2 linked regions of the Acidisarcina polymorpha genome follow. The protein of the gene in region 2 interacts with the protein of the main gene of each other region in a pairwise test. Links are inferred from orthologs where the notes say so. Each region holds a gene or a part of one and is shown on either strand. Other genes may lie near its edges. The genes, in order: ACPOL_RS23230 and ACPOL_RS30450.

Region 1 (5,362 bases), 1.6 Mb from region 2 along the record:
TGGCGTTGCTGCTCGCCATACCTGCCGGAGTTACGGCGGCTCTTCACCGCGGTCGCTGGCAGGACCGCCTACTCGGCATCGTCAGCCTGCTTGGCCTCTCGTTCCCCGCACTCGCGCTCGGGCCCATCTTCCAATTGCTTATCTCGATCAAATTAGGCTGGCTCCCCGTCTCCGGCGCCGGCGGCATCAGTCATCTTATTTTGCCGGCCGTCACCATGGGCGGAGCACTCGCAGCCATTCTGACTCGCATGGTCCGCACGGCAATGCTCGAAGAACTTGGCCAGGACTACATCCGCACCGCTCGCGCCAAGGGCCTCACGGAAAACACAGTCGTCTATAAACACGCCCTGCGCAATGCCATCATCCCGGTACTCACGCTGGTCGGATTGCAGTTCGGCGCGCTGCTCGCCGGAGCGATTGTCACTGAGACCATCTTTAGTTGGCCCGGGATTGGGAGGCTCACCGTGTCCGCCATCTCGAACCGTGACTATGCGCTAGTCCAGGGATGCATTCTGGCGGTTGGGCTGACCTATGTCATGGTGAACTTGATCACGGATCTGCTGTATACGGTAGCGAACCCAAGAATCCGGGTCTGAACCGGATCAATCTCCATGGAAAAACGAGGATCAAGATGAAGGACCTTCCCAAGGTCATCACCCTGAAGTCAGAATCTCCGGCCCATCTGGGATACGACAACCATCCCATCGCAGAGATCAACGACCACGTGGTGCGTATCTCCACAATGACAGAACCATACCCTTGGCATTTCCATCCCAACTCCGACGAGACATTCCTGGTGATTGAAGGACGGCTGACCATCGAATTTGAAGGTGGATCGCTCGAACTCGATCCCGGGCAAGTGCTCACCATTCCTCGCGGGGTTCGCCATCGGACTCGGCCAGGTGGCGCGCGATCCGTGAACCTCACCTTCGAGCTGGCAGGCACGGAAACGATCAGCGTCTGAGATCAAAATCCTCAAAGCAAGAGAGCCAGTCGTTGCCAAGCGAAATCCAGTGCCTCATTCAAGCGGTCCTAGGCTTGAGGGGGATTCTCAAAGCTTAAGATGCTTGAACGGCCGTGCAGGTTTTCCCGCATAGTCCTTCACCACCTGCCCATGCCCCAGCAGCCGGTACTTATATGTCACCAAACCCTCGAGTCCGACCGGACCGCGGGCATGCAGCTTACTCGTGCTGATGCCAACTTCCGACCCGAACCCGTAGCGAAAGCCATCCGAAAAACGCGTCGAACAGTTATGCAGAACGTTGGCTGAATCGACCTCGTCCAAAAAGCGCCGGGCAGCGTCGGCATCTTCGGTGACGATGGAATCGGTATGGTGCGACCCGTAGCGTTCGATATGGTCAAGAGCCTCATCCAGGTCATCGACTACGCGAACGGCCACAACCAGGTCGGAATACTCGGTGTGCCACTCATCGTCCCCAACTAGGTCAACCGCATGACCTGACAGGAAACCGCGCGTGCGCCCGTCTCCTCGAATCTTCACCTGTTTGGCTTCAAGAGCATCCGCCAACGCCGGCAAAGCTGCCTCGGCAATCGCTCGATGAACGAGAATCGTCTCCGCCGCATTGCAGACCGCCGGATACTGCACCTTGCTATCGACCGCAATCGCAATAGCCATGTCCAAATCCGCCGCGGCGTCGATGTAAACGTGGCAGACTCCGTCGGCATGGCCTAGCACAGGGATGTCGGTGTTGTTCTGAATGTGCTGCACCAAGGCGTTCGACCCGCGCGGAATCACCAGATCGATGGTCCCACTCAGCTTGAGCAATGCCTCGACCGGAGCACGCCCGTAGACGCCGCTCACCGCCGCCTCATCCACCAGACCAGAGCCCCGCAAAGCCTCATGGATCGCCACAAGCACCGCGGCCATGGTTCGCTCCACTTCCCTGCCGCCCTTGAGAATAACCGCATTTCCCGACTTGATGGCCAGCGCGCTGATTTGAGTGATGGCGTCGGGACGGGCCTCAAAGATAATCGCGAGCAGGCCAAGCGGCACACTGACCTTTTCGAGAATCAGCCCGTCGTCGAGCAGCGTCCGCTGCAACATCTTCCCGGCCGGATCGTCCAGCTTGGCAACCGCTCTGACACCGTCGATCATGCCTTGCAACTTTTCCGGAGATAGTAACAGCCGCTGATACAGAGCTTTTGACATCTCGCCGCGGTCGACGGCGACCCGCGCCTCAGCCGCGTCTTCTTCGTTTGCCCGAAGCACCTCCGCGACATGGCGCTCAAGAGATGCGGCAATTCGTGACAGTATTTGATCTTTATCGGAAGCGGAAAGAGAAGCCAGCTTGCGCCCCGCTCGTTTAGCTGCGAACGCCAGCTCTGCAACATCGCCTGCCTTCACCGGTTCTACGGCCGCCGCGCTCATCTCGACCCCTCTTTGAAGAAGACCGTGCCTGCCGTCTCGCCGGCGCACACCCGCTCAACCACCCCAGGCGTCCGGCCGCTCGCGATGATTGCCAGCTTGCCTGCGTCCATCACCATGCGCGCGGCTTCGACTTTCGTGAGCATGCCTCCTCGACCGCGGCCATTCGCCGCTCCAGCAGCGGCAATAAGTTCCGGAGTAATCTCGTTCACCTCGGAGATCAACTCCGCTTCAGGGTCGCTGGGATGCTTCGAATACAAGCCGCTTACATCGGAAAGCAGGATCAACAAATCGGCGTCCATCTTGGTCATCACCAATGCGGAAAGTTTATCGTTGTCGCCGAAAATTCGTTGGCTCTCAGCGAAGTCTCGGCCAATAGGACTTCCCCCAGGCCGCTCCAATTCAAGGGTCGAGACGGTATCGTTTTCATTGATCACCGGCACAACCCCCAGCGTCAACAGCGTTTCCAGCGTCGCCCTCAGGTTGGAATAGCGCACCGGATCGAGGAAGTCGTCTTCGGTCAACAGAACTTGCGCAGTCGCCACATCGAAGTGCTGAAAGCCGCTCTCGTAGAGCGACATCAACTGGCTCTGACCCACCGCGGCGCACGCCTGCTTCATCGCCAATTCAGTCGGAGACGACTCCATACCCAGGCGCCTCACCCCTAGCGCGATCGCGCCGGAGGAGACAAAAATGACGTGTTTGCCATCCCGGCGAAGGTTGATCGCCGACTCGACCAGCGCATGAATCAGGCCCACAGCCGGCGCGCCGTCGTCGCGGATGATGACGTTCGTTCCCAGCTTGATCACAATACGCCGAGCCGACGCGACTCGTTCGCGTGCAGCATTAACGTTCGCAGCCTCAGCGAGTGCTTCTCGTTCGTTCAGCAGGTTGAGTGTGTTGGCCATGTGCTGCTTTGTCCCTCAGAAGGTGCGGCGATGACATTCCGGTCAAGCAAGAAAATAGGCGCCATCGGGTAGCATCTCCCAGTCGGCGCCTCTTCGTTTCGGTCAGAAATCTAGCCCGCTAAACTCACTTGACCGAGTCGGAGTGTGCCGCCAGGCTTCCCGGCATCGCGACCGACGTCGCCAGCATATCTTCCTTCCGCATGATCAGATTGGTCGCGTTCAAGCTGGCTAACTCGAAGCCGTGGCCATGGGTGATCGCGTCCGTCGGGCAGGCCTCGACGCAGTAGCCGCAAAAAATGCAGCGGTTGTAATCAATGTTATAGACCTTGGCGTAACGCTCGGCGCTCGAGATCCGGACTTCGTCGGTATTCTCCGCTGCCTCGATATAGATACAGTTCGACGGGCAGGCGGCTGCGCAGAGGAAACAGGCCACACACTTTTCCAGGCCATTTTCATCCCGCTGGAGCACGTGCGCGCCCCGGAAGCGGTCCTGAAATACCGCTCCCCGCAGCGGCCCTGGGCCGTCGGGATAGTTCTCAACCTCGGTCGGCTTCAGCATTTCTCCGAACGTGATGCTCATGCCCTTGGCAATGCCAGCGATGTTGCGCACAATCGACATAGGCTCAGTATACTGGAGGCCGGCGCTCTCGTCAGATTCACCCTCCATCCGGTTTTGCCGTATCGCTGTTTTGGGAGGTTGCCATGCGCCCCAACTCCGAACGCCTACATTCCGAGCCGAGATTTTGGACAACCTCCAAATCCGAGCCGCACCCGGCTCTCGACCCATCCAAAGAAGTCGCCGCCAAAATCCGCCGCCGCCACCGTCAGGAACCCGAACCGCTGCTCAAGCGCTGGCTCAACTCGCTGCGAGCCAAGCTCCGTCGTGCGACTCCACCGGAACCGCCGCAATGGCCCCTGGCTGGAGTCCGCCAGCCGCTTGGACGAGGGCCGAGGCCGAGGAGCGGCGCGGTGGCTTTGAAGGAGCCTTGGTGACGGTGAACATGCGGGGAACAGAAAAGCATCGATTCAAGTTCGGTGCAGCCGCTGGTCTCGTCTGTTCGCTCCTACTGGGAATGGCCCAGGTCTCCGCTCAGCAGCCGCGCACGGCCACGAACCCGGTTGTCGCCTCCGCTACTAACCCAGAGTTGCAGGTCATGGTGGACGGCCGGAGAACAGCACTTACCTTGGCCGAGTTCAAAGATCTTCCTCACAAAACCGTCAGCTACCACAACGCCCACACCAAAACCGACGAAACCTACTCCGGCGTTCCGCTCATCGACCTGCTCGCCAAGTACGGAGCACCCACCGGAGACAAGCTTCACGGCAAGGCGCTGTCGGACTACATCGTCGCCACCGGTTCCGACGGCTACAGGGCGGTGCTGGCGCTGGCAGAGACCGACCCAAGCTTCCATCCCGGAGACGTGATCGTCGCCGACTCCATGAACGGGCAGCCGCTCGATGCCAAGAACGGCCCGTTCAAGCTCGTCGTTACAGAAGACAAGCGCCCCGCCCGGTCCGTGCGCAATCTCGTCTCGATCGAACTGAAAGCCACGGTCTGAAAGCCTTGAGCTGAAGCCATAGACCTCCGCATCCGACCCATCCTGTCGAGTGTCAACGCGCTCTCTGACCGGTCCCCGCGAATCCCTTGCAAGCCGCGCTCTCCTGCCCGCCAGCAATCCCGAAGACCACATCGGCGCCCCTGCAAAGCCGCTGCTTCACCGGCAGCGCGTCCCGCCCGGTCACTGGCCGCGAAGTCCCCTGGTCGCTCAACGGGTCGATCCGGTATTCGAAGAGATATTCGCCGCCCCGGCTCGATTTCTTTTGCTCGGGATACGACGTCCAGGTATCCAGCACCACCCGCTGGTCGACGTTCATGAACAGCGCATAGACGTGGTCGCCGGCCGTGTCGGCGGAATAGATAGGCGCGCCGGCAATCTGGCGCCGCCATCGCGCGCCCCACCGCTTAGTCTTGCGGTCGATATAGAAAGCAGTGAGAAAGGTCGTCGCCTTGCACTGCGCGCAGTCGTCATAGGTGGCCAGCAGTTCGGGCGTGTCGTAGTCGTAGAAC
Region 2 (11,105 bases):
CTGGACTTGTCTTCGGTTTCGGACGCAACCAGCGTTGACGCCGAGATTACCAACCAGCAGTCGGGCTGCGGATTGATCATGACCGAGTTCACCTCGGCGGATGGTCTAGCCCGAATGCGCGAATCAAAACGCAAACGCTATCTCACCTTCTACGAAGACGAACACCCGATTGCCGCACAACTCTTCGGCTCGAACCCAGCCACGCTTGCCGACGCCGCACGGATCGTCGAGGACACCGGCTTCGATATCGTGGACTTGAATCTCGGCTGCCCGGCCAAGCGGGTCGTCGCCTGCAACGGAGGCAGCGGGCTGCTCCGCGACCTGCCGCTGATTGGGAAGATCTTCGAGTCGATCCGGGCTGCCGTCACGATTCCCTTCACCGTCAAGTTTCGTCTCGGGTGGAGCGATGAGCAAATCATCTGCGTTGAGCTTGCCCGTCTGGCGGAGGAATCCGGGCTCAATGCGGTCGCGCTTCACGCCCGCACCCGGGAACAGGGCTACTCCGGCCAGGCACGCTGGGAGCACATCGCCGCCGTGAAAGACGCTGTCTCCATTCCGGTCATCGGCAACGGAGACATCCGCACCCCCGAAGACGCCGTAGCCATGGTCGCCCAAACCGGTTGCGACGCGGTGATGATCGGCCGCGCTGCTCCGTCGAATCCGTGGATCTTTCGCCAGATCGCGCAATACACCGCCCTCGGGCGCTACGATCAGCCGACGGAGCTGGACCGTTATCGCATCATTCGTGCCTATTTTCGGATGCTGCTCGAAACCGCCTCCGAAGCGGGCGACGATGGCGAAGGTCAAGGCACCGGCTACGAGGGCCGCAACTACGCCCCCGGCAAGATGAAGCAGTTCGCCTCCTGGTTCACTCATGGAGTGCCCGGTGGAGGCGCGCTTCGCAAGGCTATCTACGAATGCAAGTCAGGCCCTGCGGTTCTCGATGCGGTTGAGGATTTCTTTTCGAACCGCCTCACGGACGGAATCACTGCTACGGAAGCTGACGCGATCGATCAGCCGGTCTTCGCCGAATGCTCCTGGTGAATCAACCCTACTGAGATCACAAGTATGTGCGCTGCCTAAACGGCCGCGGGCATTTCGCTCATTTTCGAATCGAGAATCGGTCTTCGTTCCTTCCAAAAGGCGCAGCAACGGTCTCAATCGGCCGGATATGGAAGATTGATTGGGCAGTCATCATCGCGACGGGATTTATATTCAACTCTATTTTGAATTTGAACCCGTGATCGACAGGAGAGCCGGTCCTTGAGATTGCCCTCACTTCCATTCAACCGCCATTATCGGACCCTCGCGGTGACGGTGCTCCTTCTCGTCTTCACACTGCAACTTGTGCACGTGGCGCGGGTGTACTCGGCGAACTGGGACGAGGCGCATCACCTGTACGACGGCTACAACATCTGGACGAAGCATGATTACCGGTTGAATGCCGAAGTGCCGCCGCTGGTGAAGCTTACGGCTGCACTCCCGCTGCTGCGAATGCATCTTCAGGTTCCGCCTGACCTAGGAAAGTCTCAAGGGCTTGAAGCCTTCCTAGACGGCCGGTTGTTTGTCTTCGGAAATGGCGGAGACCGCGTTCTCTTTCCAGCGCGTATGGCATGCATGTTGTTTGCACTGCTGCTGGCCGTGCTGCTTTACATGGCAACCCAAGAAATGTTCGGCGGTATCGCCGCACTGGCCGCTCTGTCACTGTTCACCTTTGACCCGCTCGTGCTCGCGCATGGCGCCTTGGTGTCGACTGATGTTGGCAGTGCCTGCTTCATCTTCGGATCTGTATACGCCTTCTACCGCTATTCCCAGGTTCCGAAACTTCCGCGTCTTCTTGTTGTTGGTCTGGCGACGGGACTCGCGATGACCGCAAAATTTACAGGGATCTTCGTCTTCCCGATGCTCGTGCTCCTCGCCGGAGTCGAAGCGCTGCTCGCACGAAGCTGGACGGTGCTGGGAAAGCGCCTGATGGCGTGCGCGGCGATTCTGCTCTGCGCTTGGGTGGTGACCTGGGCATTCTACGGGTTTCGCTACGCACCGGCTCCGGGTGGCAAAGAGCTTTCGCCGAGTCTCGGGCCCTATGTTGCCTCTATGCCGAATAAGACCAATGCTGCGGAGCTATCGGCGGTTTCTAAGTTTCACCTGCTGCCCGAGGGATATATCTGGGGACTGGCCAATACCAAGAAGACAGAGTGGGAGTACACCAGCTACTTCTTCGGAAGAATGTACCGTCATGGACCATGGCAGTACTTTCCCGTTGCGTTTCTCATCAAATCCACGCTCCCGTTGTTGTTTTCACTGGCGTTGTTTCCGTTCTTCTGGCTTCGGCGTCAGGATCGGCATGCGCGCGAGCTGTGCTTTCTGCTGATTCCCGTCGTGTTTTATTTCGCGCTGGTGACCACGTCGCATATGGATATTGGCGCACGGCACCTGATGCCGATCTTCCCGTTTCTCTATGCTCTCGCGGGCGTCACGATCGCGCACGCGATCGTTCGTAGCCGGGGCTGGGCTGCGGTCGCAGCGGCGCTGCTGCTGTGGCAGGTTCTTACTTCGGCCCGCTCCGCTCCCGCGTACATGGCCTACGGGAATGAGGCGTGGGGTGGACCCTCGCAGGTTCATCGCTACCTCAGCGATGCGAACGTCGATTGGGGGCAGCAGCTGAAGGCGGTGAAACAGTACCTGGATCAAAATCACATTCAGGACTGTTGGTTTGCCTATTTCCCGGACGGAGCGGTTGAGCCTTCCGACTACGGCGTCAATTGCAAGCGACTGCCGACCGGAAGTTCGCTCTGGTGGTTCAGATTGCCAATGGACGTTCCCCCGGTGATCGACGGGACGATTCTGATCAGCGACAGTGATCTGGAGGGCGTCGAGTCGGGAGACGGACCGTTAAACTGGTTCAATCCATTTGTCGGATTGAAGCCGGCAGCGGTAATTCAGGATGGAGTCTATGTCTATCACGGACGGTTTGCCGTGCCATTAATGGCAGCCCTGGTGGACGTGCGAAAGACAGGCGACCTCCTCAAAGCCGGCCAGGCGGACGCGGCTCTCGCTACCGCGCAGGAGGCCGTCAAGCTCGCACCGGACTCCGCCATCACGCAACTCAACCTGGCTGACACGCTCATCTTGAAGCAGCAATGGGGCGAGGCATTCGACCACTATCAACGCGCGGGGGAGTTAGCGCGAACCATCCGGCCCGAGCTTGAGGACGAAGACATGATTCCAAGAAGCGAAAAAGGAATGGAGTTGGCCGAAAGCCATCTTCATCAACCGTGATGTACGCCTGATAGTGAAAATCGAGGGCAGCCGGTTACATCATGCTGAAAGTGTGTGATGTGTCGGAGATGCGCTACGCGTGTGGAACGGGCACGTACCGGTCTCCGCTTCATTGTCGTCAGGAAGCGCATACTGCTTCCATTCACGATTCGTGAGGTTCCCGTAAAACCCAATGTCAGGATGTACCGCCATTTCGTCATAAGCCAACATGCGCTTGTGTATGCGCTGCCGGACCGAGGCGGCGATTGGTTGCGATGTTGCCGGGTCAATGAACAGGACTCTCGGCTGGAAGATAAGCACCGCGCCTGGACCGAGATTTCTGCTACGCCGGCGCCGGTAGGTGGGGGATGCTCCCACCACAAACATCTCGCAACCCTCAAACGCGAACTCCCAGAGCGGCTCGTCGGGCGTCCTGTCTATGGCCGGAGCTTGATCGTGCTCGTGAAGGAACTGCAGTGTCTGCCAGAAGCGCGCCACGAAGGCATGGTGGTCAGTCATCGATGGATCGGGCTCGAAGAACGCGGCCAGGCTCGAGCGTTCATGAGGAGGAGCGCCAATGAGGCTGACAAATTGCCGCATGTTGGTCACAAACTGATTTAGGCCATCCTGCGCGACGAACGTGTAAATCATCTCTCCGCGGGCCTCGGCACTCTGGCCGAAGAAACAGGGATACTCGGGGTTGCGAAGCCTGGCTTTGTATTGTTCATACGCCTCCAGCTTCCAGCTATTTTCGACTTGGACTCCCAGCCTGCCTTGATCAAGAACACGGCCTGTCCATTCTCGTGAAAAAGCGCAGATCATGCAGCCCTCATGGACGGCGTCTTCTTTCCTCGCCTGGCTAAGCGGATCATGCGGCGAAAGCCTGCAAGCTGCTGTTCTCCCCATGAGCCGCTGACTAGAGCAGGTTCGGCTCCGGCATCGCCAGTCTCGACGGTGTTGTCGCGAAATCTGGCAGTCCCAAAAGAAATGTCCCACAAGGACAAGGTAGTTCCGAAGTTGCAGCTGCGCCTCCCAGCGGCACGCAGCGCGTGGTGCGTGCGATGAAATTGCGGGGAGACAAAGATGTGTCCCCCAAGCCATCCGTAGCCAACCCGGGTGTTTGCGTGGGAGATGCTGCCGAGAAGCCGGAAGCAAAGAATGAGGAAGGGAAACTGAAGCGACGGCACCCCGATAGTCAGGCCCACTAAGATCAGCCACACATAAGTGATCGCGTCTTCCAATATGTGCGAGCGGTCATCGGACCAGAAGGTCATCTGGTCTTCGGCATGATGAAGGGAGTGAATGCCATACCACCACCCATACCTGTGAGAGAGACGATGACGCCAATAGTCGGCTAGATCGAGAAGAGTGAAGTTCGCGATGAAGACGATAGCGGGCCACGACACGAGAAAAGGCAACAGTCGCGAAAGGGACGGCGGGGTGATCGCGTGGGCCTGCAGAAATCCATTGAGCTGCCGGTGCAGCCAATCGTATTCAAAGAACGCGATGAGCGGATAAAGCACGATGCGGACAAAGAACGCATAGATCACGTCCGCCGCGATGCAGTTGCGTTTGGACCAACTCGTGAGCGGCCGGTACCGTTCGAGCGGTGTACAGATTGAAAAGCTGATGCACAGCTCCGCAACTCCGCAGGCAGCAAAAAACAGCCAAAGCGAAATAGCGTGCTCATAATGCTGCATGCCCAGCTTTTCTAACAACGATTGAATGAAATTGAGAATGCCGTCAACGCTCATTGAGTACGCCGGACTGGTGTGGGTGCCCACACATGCCGTCCTCCAAATATCCAACCAATACCAACTTGGCAGGTCCGGTCAGAGGGTTCCAGTTGTTTGCAGCTAACGTTGCGCTTCGTGCAGGGAACCACCGCAAGTCGCGGGGTTAATTTTGATTGTAACTCCATTCCGCTTCGCAAAATATTCAGGCTGAATTCCTTACCGTTTCAGCTTCTTCGCCCGTCAAGGGGACCAACTCCTGGTGACCGCAAGCAACTGTTGCCACCCGGCCTTGCTCATCTTTAACCGCTGCCCGTTGGCCAGACTCACCGAGCCTTCGCTGCGCCCCTCGCGAAAGATCTCTTGCACCTTCTCCACATTCACAATGACAGAGCGATGAATGCGGACGAACTTCTCCGGGTCGAGAGTCTCTGCAAGTTGTTTGATCGTCTCGCGCAGCATGAGGCTCTTCGCACCGACGTGCAGGCAGCAGTAATAGTCTGCGGCCTCGATCCACTCGATCTCATCGACATTGACGAAGCAGTCCCTCCTGCCGCCGGGAATGAGCAGACGTCTTGGATATTCGTTCCTCGCGCCGTTCCCCAGATTTTCCAGTACGGACTTGAGCTGCTCCTGATTCGACAACGCGGCGCTCGACGCAATCCGTTCCTTTACCCGGGCCAGGGTCGCCTGCAGGCGCTCCCGTTCGACCGGCTTGGTCAAGTAGTCCAGCGCGTGGACCTCGAACGCCTTCACCGCATATTGATTGTGCGCCGTCACGAAAACCGTTACCGGCATATACGCCGGACCGACCTGCTCGAGGACCTCAAACCCTCCCCTTCCCGGCATCTGAATGTCGAGAAAGAGCACGTCGATTCGTCTCTCTTTGAGGCTCGCTACCGTCTCTCTTCCATTGCGACATTCTCCGATGACACAAATCTCATCGTCGCCCGACAACAGAAACCTGAGGCGTTCGCGCGCCAGCGGTTCATCGTCGGCAATGATCGTCTTCAGCTTCATCTTCAGCCGCGTTCATAGGGGATGGCGATCGCGACTTCAAAGCCGCCCGATTCCACCGGCTGCGCTTTCATCGAATAGCCGTCCAGGTAGAAATGCGCGAGCCGCTCGCGCGTGTTTTTTAGTCCGATGCCATGGCCATTCTGCAGCGCAGCGCCTCCGCCTGAGCCACTCCCCGAATCGCGCACACGCAGGAGCAACGTAGACCCCTCGCGCCGCGCCGAAGCCTCGACCAGACCTTCGCTCTCGCAATTCGCGATTCCATGCCGAATCGCATTCTCTACGATAGGTTGAAGCAGGAAACAAGGGACCAGCCCATCGAGGGCGCCCGGCTCTACTTTGATCTCGACACGCAGCCGATCGGCAAAACGAACCTGCTCGATCGCGAGGTAATTTTCCATGATCTCCAACTCTTGCGAGAGCGGCACCTTCTCCGGAGTAGTTCTCTGCAGGGTGCTCCGCAAAATCGCGTTGAGGTGAGAAAGCATCGAAGCTGCTTCCCTCTGCCGCCCAAACTCAACCAGGGTAGTGATGGCATTCAGGGTGTTGAAGAGAAAGTGGGGTTCCATCTGCATCTGCAATGCCCGCAGGTGTGCCGTGGAGAGCTGCTTCTGCAGTTCCGCGGCGGCCAAGGCATCCTTCTGCGCACGAATCTGGAACTGGATGGTCCCAATCATTCCGAAGAGAAATCCATAGAGCAGCACTTCCATGCCGAAGCGATTGACGTTCAGCATGCTCGTCCAAATCGCCAACGGAGAAGACTGCCAGCCTGGATCGATGAACCCAAGGCTGCCCAGCAGCAGCAGATGGACGACGCCAAGCGCTGACCCCACCAGCAGATGAATCGAAATCGCTTTGAAAGAAAAGCTGGAGGCAAAGGCCAGGTGCTGGCTCAGCTTCCACATCGCGCTGGCAATGCACGCCCACCACAGCCAAAGCACCGCTCCGTATATGAGGGATGGACGATGAGTCACTGACTGGCATTCAGCGGCAGTCGCAAGAGCGAGAGCAGTCGCGACAGAAAAGATCACGGCATGGCCGTTCAGTCGCAGCCCTGCCTGCAGGCCACCGGGACGTTTCCAGACAGATTCGGCGCGGCCGGCCTGCGGTGCGTTCGCCTGCTTGCTGGATGAAGCCTGGGGTAACTCGTGTGCAGCCGTGAGTGCATTCATCTGCTTCCTTCCTTCTCCGATGAATCCCGAGCACCATCGTTCCTTCCAGAATCGTACTCCGGGACCACCATGGCCAGCTCTTTGCAGGGAACCCCATAGTTTCTGCAGGGAGCGAGCCTCGATGCCAGGGGTGAAAGCACATCACTCTCTCGCCGCCAATTCCAGAGCGCTGACTGCATTTACTGCAACCCCGGCTGCATACCGATGGTCACGCGCGAAACAAGCCCGGATCCTGGCTCTGAGGTATCGCGAGCGTGAAGCACCACGGCATCTTGTCCCTCCTCAAATACGTTTTGTTCGGAGCCCCACTGTGTCTTCCCCTGACATCCTGCACTCGAGTCGCAGCCAAAGCGAAACCAGCCGCAACCGAGGCGGTACCGGTCCGCGCCGTGCGGGCGGTCTCCGAGGATGTTCCCGTCGACATCGCAGCTGTCGGAAACGTCGAGGCGATGGAACGCGTTGAGGTCAAGTCGCGGGTGCCCGGGCAAATCAACCTTGTCGCCTTCGTCGAAGGACAAAACGTAACTAAGGGCCAGTTGCTTTTCACCATCGACCGCGAGACGCTCGAACGTCAAACGCTGGAAGAGCAGGCAAACTTTGAACGCGACGCCGCGATGGAAGAGCAGGCCCGCGCAGTTGTGGCGCGTGACACCGCCGCAGAAAAGCAGAGCCATTCAGAGGCGGATGTTGCCCGGCGCCTTGGGACACTCGGCGTAATCTCCGGGCAGCGCGTCGACCAGCTGGTCACCGCCAGCGAGACTGCCGGCGCAGCCCAGCGCGCCGACCAGGCGGCGGTCGAGGCCGCGGCAGGCACAATCAGGGCCGACCGGGCGCGGCTTGCCGAGACTCAGCTGCAACTGCACTTTACAGATGTGGTCGCGCCGATCAGCGGGCGCGCCGGCGCGGTGACCGTGAAGACCGGCAACATGGTGCGAGACAACGACACTACCCTCGTCACCCTGCTTCAACTGGCGCCCATCTATGTCACCTTTGGAATTCCCGAACAGAGTCTGCCCGAGGTGCGCCGCCTCAACGCGGCGGGGCAACTGACAGTAAACGCAAGCCTTGATGCGGCCGCCGGTAGCGCAGCCGGGATGGAAGGCCATCTCGCCTTCATCGACAACACCGTCGATGCAACCACCGGCACGATCCGGCTCAAGGCTGTGTTCCTGAATGCCGACAACGCCCTGTGGCCGGGGGAGTATATCAATGTGCGCTTCCGCCTTGGCGTGGAGGCGGGCAGAACGGTGGTGCCAGAATCCTCTATTCAGGATGGCCTCGACGGCAAATACGTCTGGCTGGTCAAATCTGGGAAGGCTTCGATTGCGCCTGTGACCGTGCTGCGGACCTACCGGCCAACGACCGGCCCCGAAGAAGCAATTATCGGCGGCGGCATCAAGCCGGGCGACGTGGTAGTCACCGAAGGGCAGCTCCGGCTTACGGCCGGTGCGACAGTCACATTGTTAGATGCCTCGCACAGCCAACCGCCGGCTTCCAAACCAACGGTAACGCCGTGACTGCGAACGCCGCCAATGCTAAGCAAGGTGTCCAATGATGCGTTTCACTGACTTCTTCATTCGCCGCGCGACCACGACCACGCTGCTGAGCGCGGCCATCGCCGGCTTCGGTCTGCTCAGTTACAATTCCCTCGCAGTCAGCAACCTGCCCGAGGTCCAGTACCCGACCATCCACGTTCAGGCTGGTTTGCCAGGGGCAAATCCCGACGCTATGGCATCCACTGTGGCCACGCCGCTCGAGAGTGAGTTCTCAACCATCCCCGGCATCGAACACATGGCCTCCACCAGTGCGGTGGGCGAAACCAACATCACTCTTGAGTTCGATTTGAATCGGAGCGTCGACGCGGCCGCGCAGGATGTCCAGGCGGCGATCTCCCGCGCCGCGGGCGCGCTCCCCGCAAGTATGCCCTCGCCGCCCTCCTACTCAAAGGTGAATCCAGCACAGAGGGCGATCCTCTGGCTCGAGATGTCATCAACGACAATCGCCCTCGACGACTTCGCAAAATACGCGAATCAGATCTTCGCCAAGCGCGTCTCCATGGTGAGCGGCGTCTCTCAGGTAGAGGTTTACGGACCGGAAGCCCCCGCGATTCGCGTGCAGGCCGACCCGGCCAGGCTGGCAGCTTATGGGCTCGACCTTGAGCAGCTTCGCACCGCGCTCACCAGCAACAGCACCAACCTGCCATCGGGTACTCTCTACGGCGACAACAAGGACTTCTCCCTGCAGGCCAATAGCCAGCTCAGTTCGGCCGGGGAGTTTTCCCAAATGGTCGTCGCTTACCGCGACGGATCTCCCATTCGCTTGAGTCAGGTCGCCAACGTCTTCAATAGCTCAAGGAGTGACAGGAGCCGGTTTTGGATCAATGGGCGGCGTAGCGTCATCCTCGCGGTGCGGAAACAGCCCGGCGCCAACACTGTCGAAGTCGCCGACAAGGTAAAGGCCGTTATCTCCTCGCTGCGCGATTCCATGCCGCCGGGGGTCTCCTTTGGTAAGGTCGCCGACGATGCCGACCTGGTCCGCGAATCGATCGCCGAGGTCAATCGCACCCTGATCATCACCATCGTTCTGGTCGTGCTGGTCATCTTCTTATTTCTCGGAACCGCGTCTTCGACAATCGTCGCCAGCGCGACCATCCCGCTTTCCATCCTCGGATCCTTCATCGTCATGCGGCTGCTTGGTTATTCGGTAGATATGTTTTCGATGATGGCAATAACTCTTTCCGTCGGCTTCATCGTCGACGACGCCATCGTCATGATTGAGAACATCGTGCGTCATCGCGAGATGGGCAAGTCGCGAATGCAGGCCGCGCTCGACGGTGCCAACGAGGTCGGTTTCACCATCATCTCAATGACGATCTCTCTGGTCGCCGTCTTCCTGCCCATAGTCTTTCTAAGTGGCATCCTGGGCCGCCTGCTTCGCGAGTTCGCAGTGACGATCTCCGTGTCGATACTGCTTTCCGCACTCACGGCGCTCACGCTCACACCCATGCTATGCAGCCGCTTCCTCGGCTCGCGCGAAACCGCAGGCCACTGGTTTCAAGAGCGTTCGGAGAGCTTCTACGCCGCCATGCAGGAGGCATACCGGCGTTCGCTGGACGTGGTCTTGCGCCATAGGCGCGCCACCATCCTCGTTAGTGTCGCGATGACCGTGCTCACCGCCTGCCTCTTCGTCGTCGTTCCCAAAAGCTTTATCCCCGCCGTGGACGTGCCCAACTTTGGGGGCACCCTTGAGGCCTCGCAAGATAACTCTTTCGATCGCATGATTGCTTATGGCGAAGAGGTCAACAAGATTCTCGCAACCATTCCGTGGATGCAAAGCAACCTCGCTGGCGTGGATTCGCAGAACAACGGCTGGTTCTGGGTTAATCTCGTTCCCGATAAACACCGGCCCAACGTAAAGGTCATCATGGCCGGCCTGCAGAAGCGCTTGAACAAGATTCCAGGCCTCAACGTCTACCTCCGCCAGGGCAATTGGGTCGATCTCGGCCAGAGTGAGGGGCGTTCGCAATACTCGGCCGCGCTCCAAAGCCCAGACGCCGAGGAGCTATACCGGTGGGCGCCCCGCTTGAAGACGAAGCTACAATCGCTGCCCGAGTTGGCAAACGTCTCGAGCGATCTGCAGATGAGCGCGCCGCGCGTGAATGTCGACATCCGCCGCGATCTCGCCATGTCGCTCGACGTCGACCCCGAAAAGATTGCCAACACCCTCTACGATGCCTATGGAAACCGGCGCGCGAACACGATCATGGTAGCGTCGGAGCGCTACGACGTGATCCTCGAGGTCGCAAGACAGTACCAGCGCGACCCGGCGGCCCTGGCAGACTTATACATCCGGTCGAACGCCGGCCGGCTGGTTCCCCTCTCGGCGATCACTACGCTCACTCAGACCGTGGCGCCTTTAACCGCGA

What was found.
Region 1: the proteins of ACPOL_RS30450 (region 2) and ACPOL_RS23230 interact in binary tests that used the Escherichia coli proteins (3 or more experiments, as listed by UniProt). The link is inferred for Acidisarcina polymorpha from one-to-one orthologs.

Annotation. Positions count from the first base shown.
Region 1 is NZ_CP030840.1:5,459,042-5,464,403, reverse strand. Bases 221-3,220 are described here. They hold ACPOL_RS23230 (glutamate-5-semialdehyde dehydrogenase), read right to left. Parts: upstream 2,390-3,220; coding sequence 1,052-2,389; downstream 221-1,051. Other genes in these bases: proB (glutamate 5-kinase), read right to left, coding at 2,386-3,220; ACPOL_RS23235 (cupin domain-containing protein), read left to right, coding at 632-964; ACPOL_RS23240 (ABC transporter permease), read left to right, coding at 221-596. In the rest of the region: more of ACPOL_RS23240, read left to right, coding at 1-220; more of proB, read right to left, coding at 3,221-3,294; ACPOL_RS23220 (NuoI/complex I 23 kDa subunit family protein), read right to left, coding at 3,419-3,913; ACPOL_RS23215 (molybdopterin-dependent oxidoreductase), read left to right, coding at 4,203-4,853; ACPOL_RS23210 (hypothetical protein), read right to left, coding at 4,906-5,362. UniProt on the Escherichia coli protein: Catalyzes the NADPH-dependent reduction of L-glutamate 5-phosphate into L-glutamate 5-semialdehyde and phosphate. The product spontaneously undergoes cyclization to form 1-pyrroline-5-carboxylate.
Region 2 is NZ_CP030840.1:7,079,088-7,090,192, forward strand. What follows is about bases 4,124-6,992. They hold ACPOL_RS30450 (LytR/AlgR family response regulator transcription factor), read right to left. Parts: upstream 6,012-6,992; coding sequence 5,235-6,011; downstream 4,124-5,234. Other genes in these bases: ACPOL_RS30445 (sterol desaturase family protein), read right to left, coding at 4,124-5,042; ACPOL_RS30455 (sensor histidine kinase), read right to left, coding at 6,014-6,992. Also shown: ACPOL_RS30430 (tRNA dihydrouridine synthase), read left to right, coding at 1-1,044; ACPOL_RS30435 (ArnT family glycosyltransferase), read left to right, coding at 1,264-3,279; ACPOL_RS30440 (YqcI/YcgG family protein), read right to left, coding at 3,319-4,080; more of ACPOL_RS30445, read right to left, coding at 4,077-4,123; more of ACPOL_RS30455, read right to left, coding at 6,993-7,180; ACPOL_RS30460 (efflux RND transporter periplasmic adaptor subunit), read left to right, coding at 7,453-8,697; ACPOL_RS30465 (efflux RND transporter permease subunit), read left to right, coding at 8,732-11,105. UniProt on the Escherichia coli protein: Member of the two-component regulatory system BtsS/BtsR, which is part of a nutrient-sensing regulatory network composed of BtsS/BtsR, the low-affinity pyruvate signaling system YpdA/YpdB and their respective target proteins, BtsT and YhjX.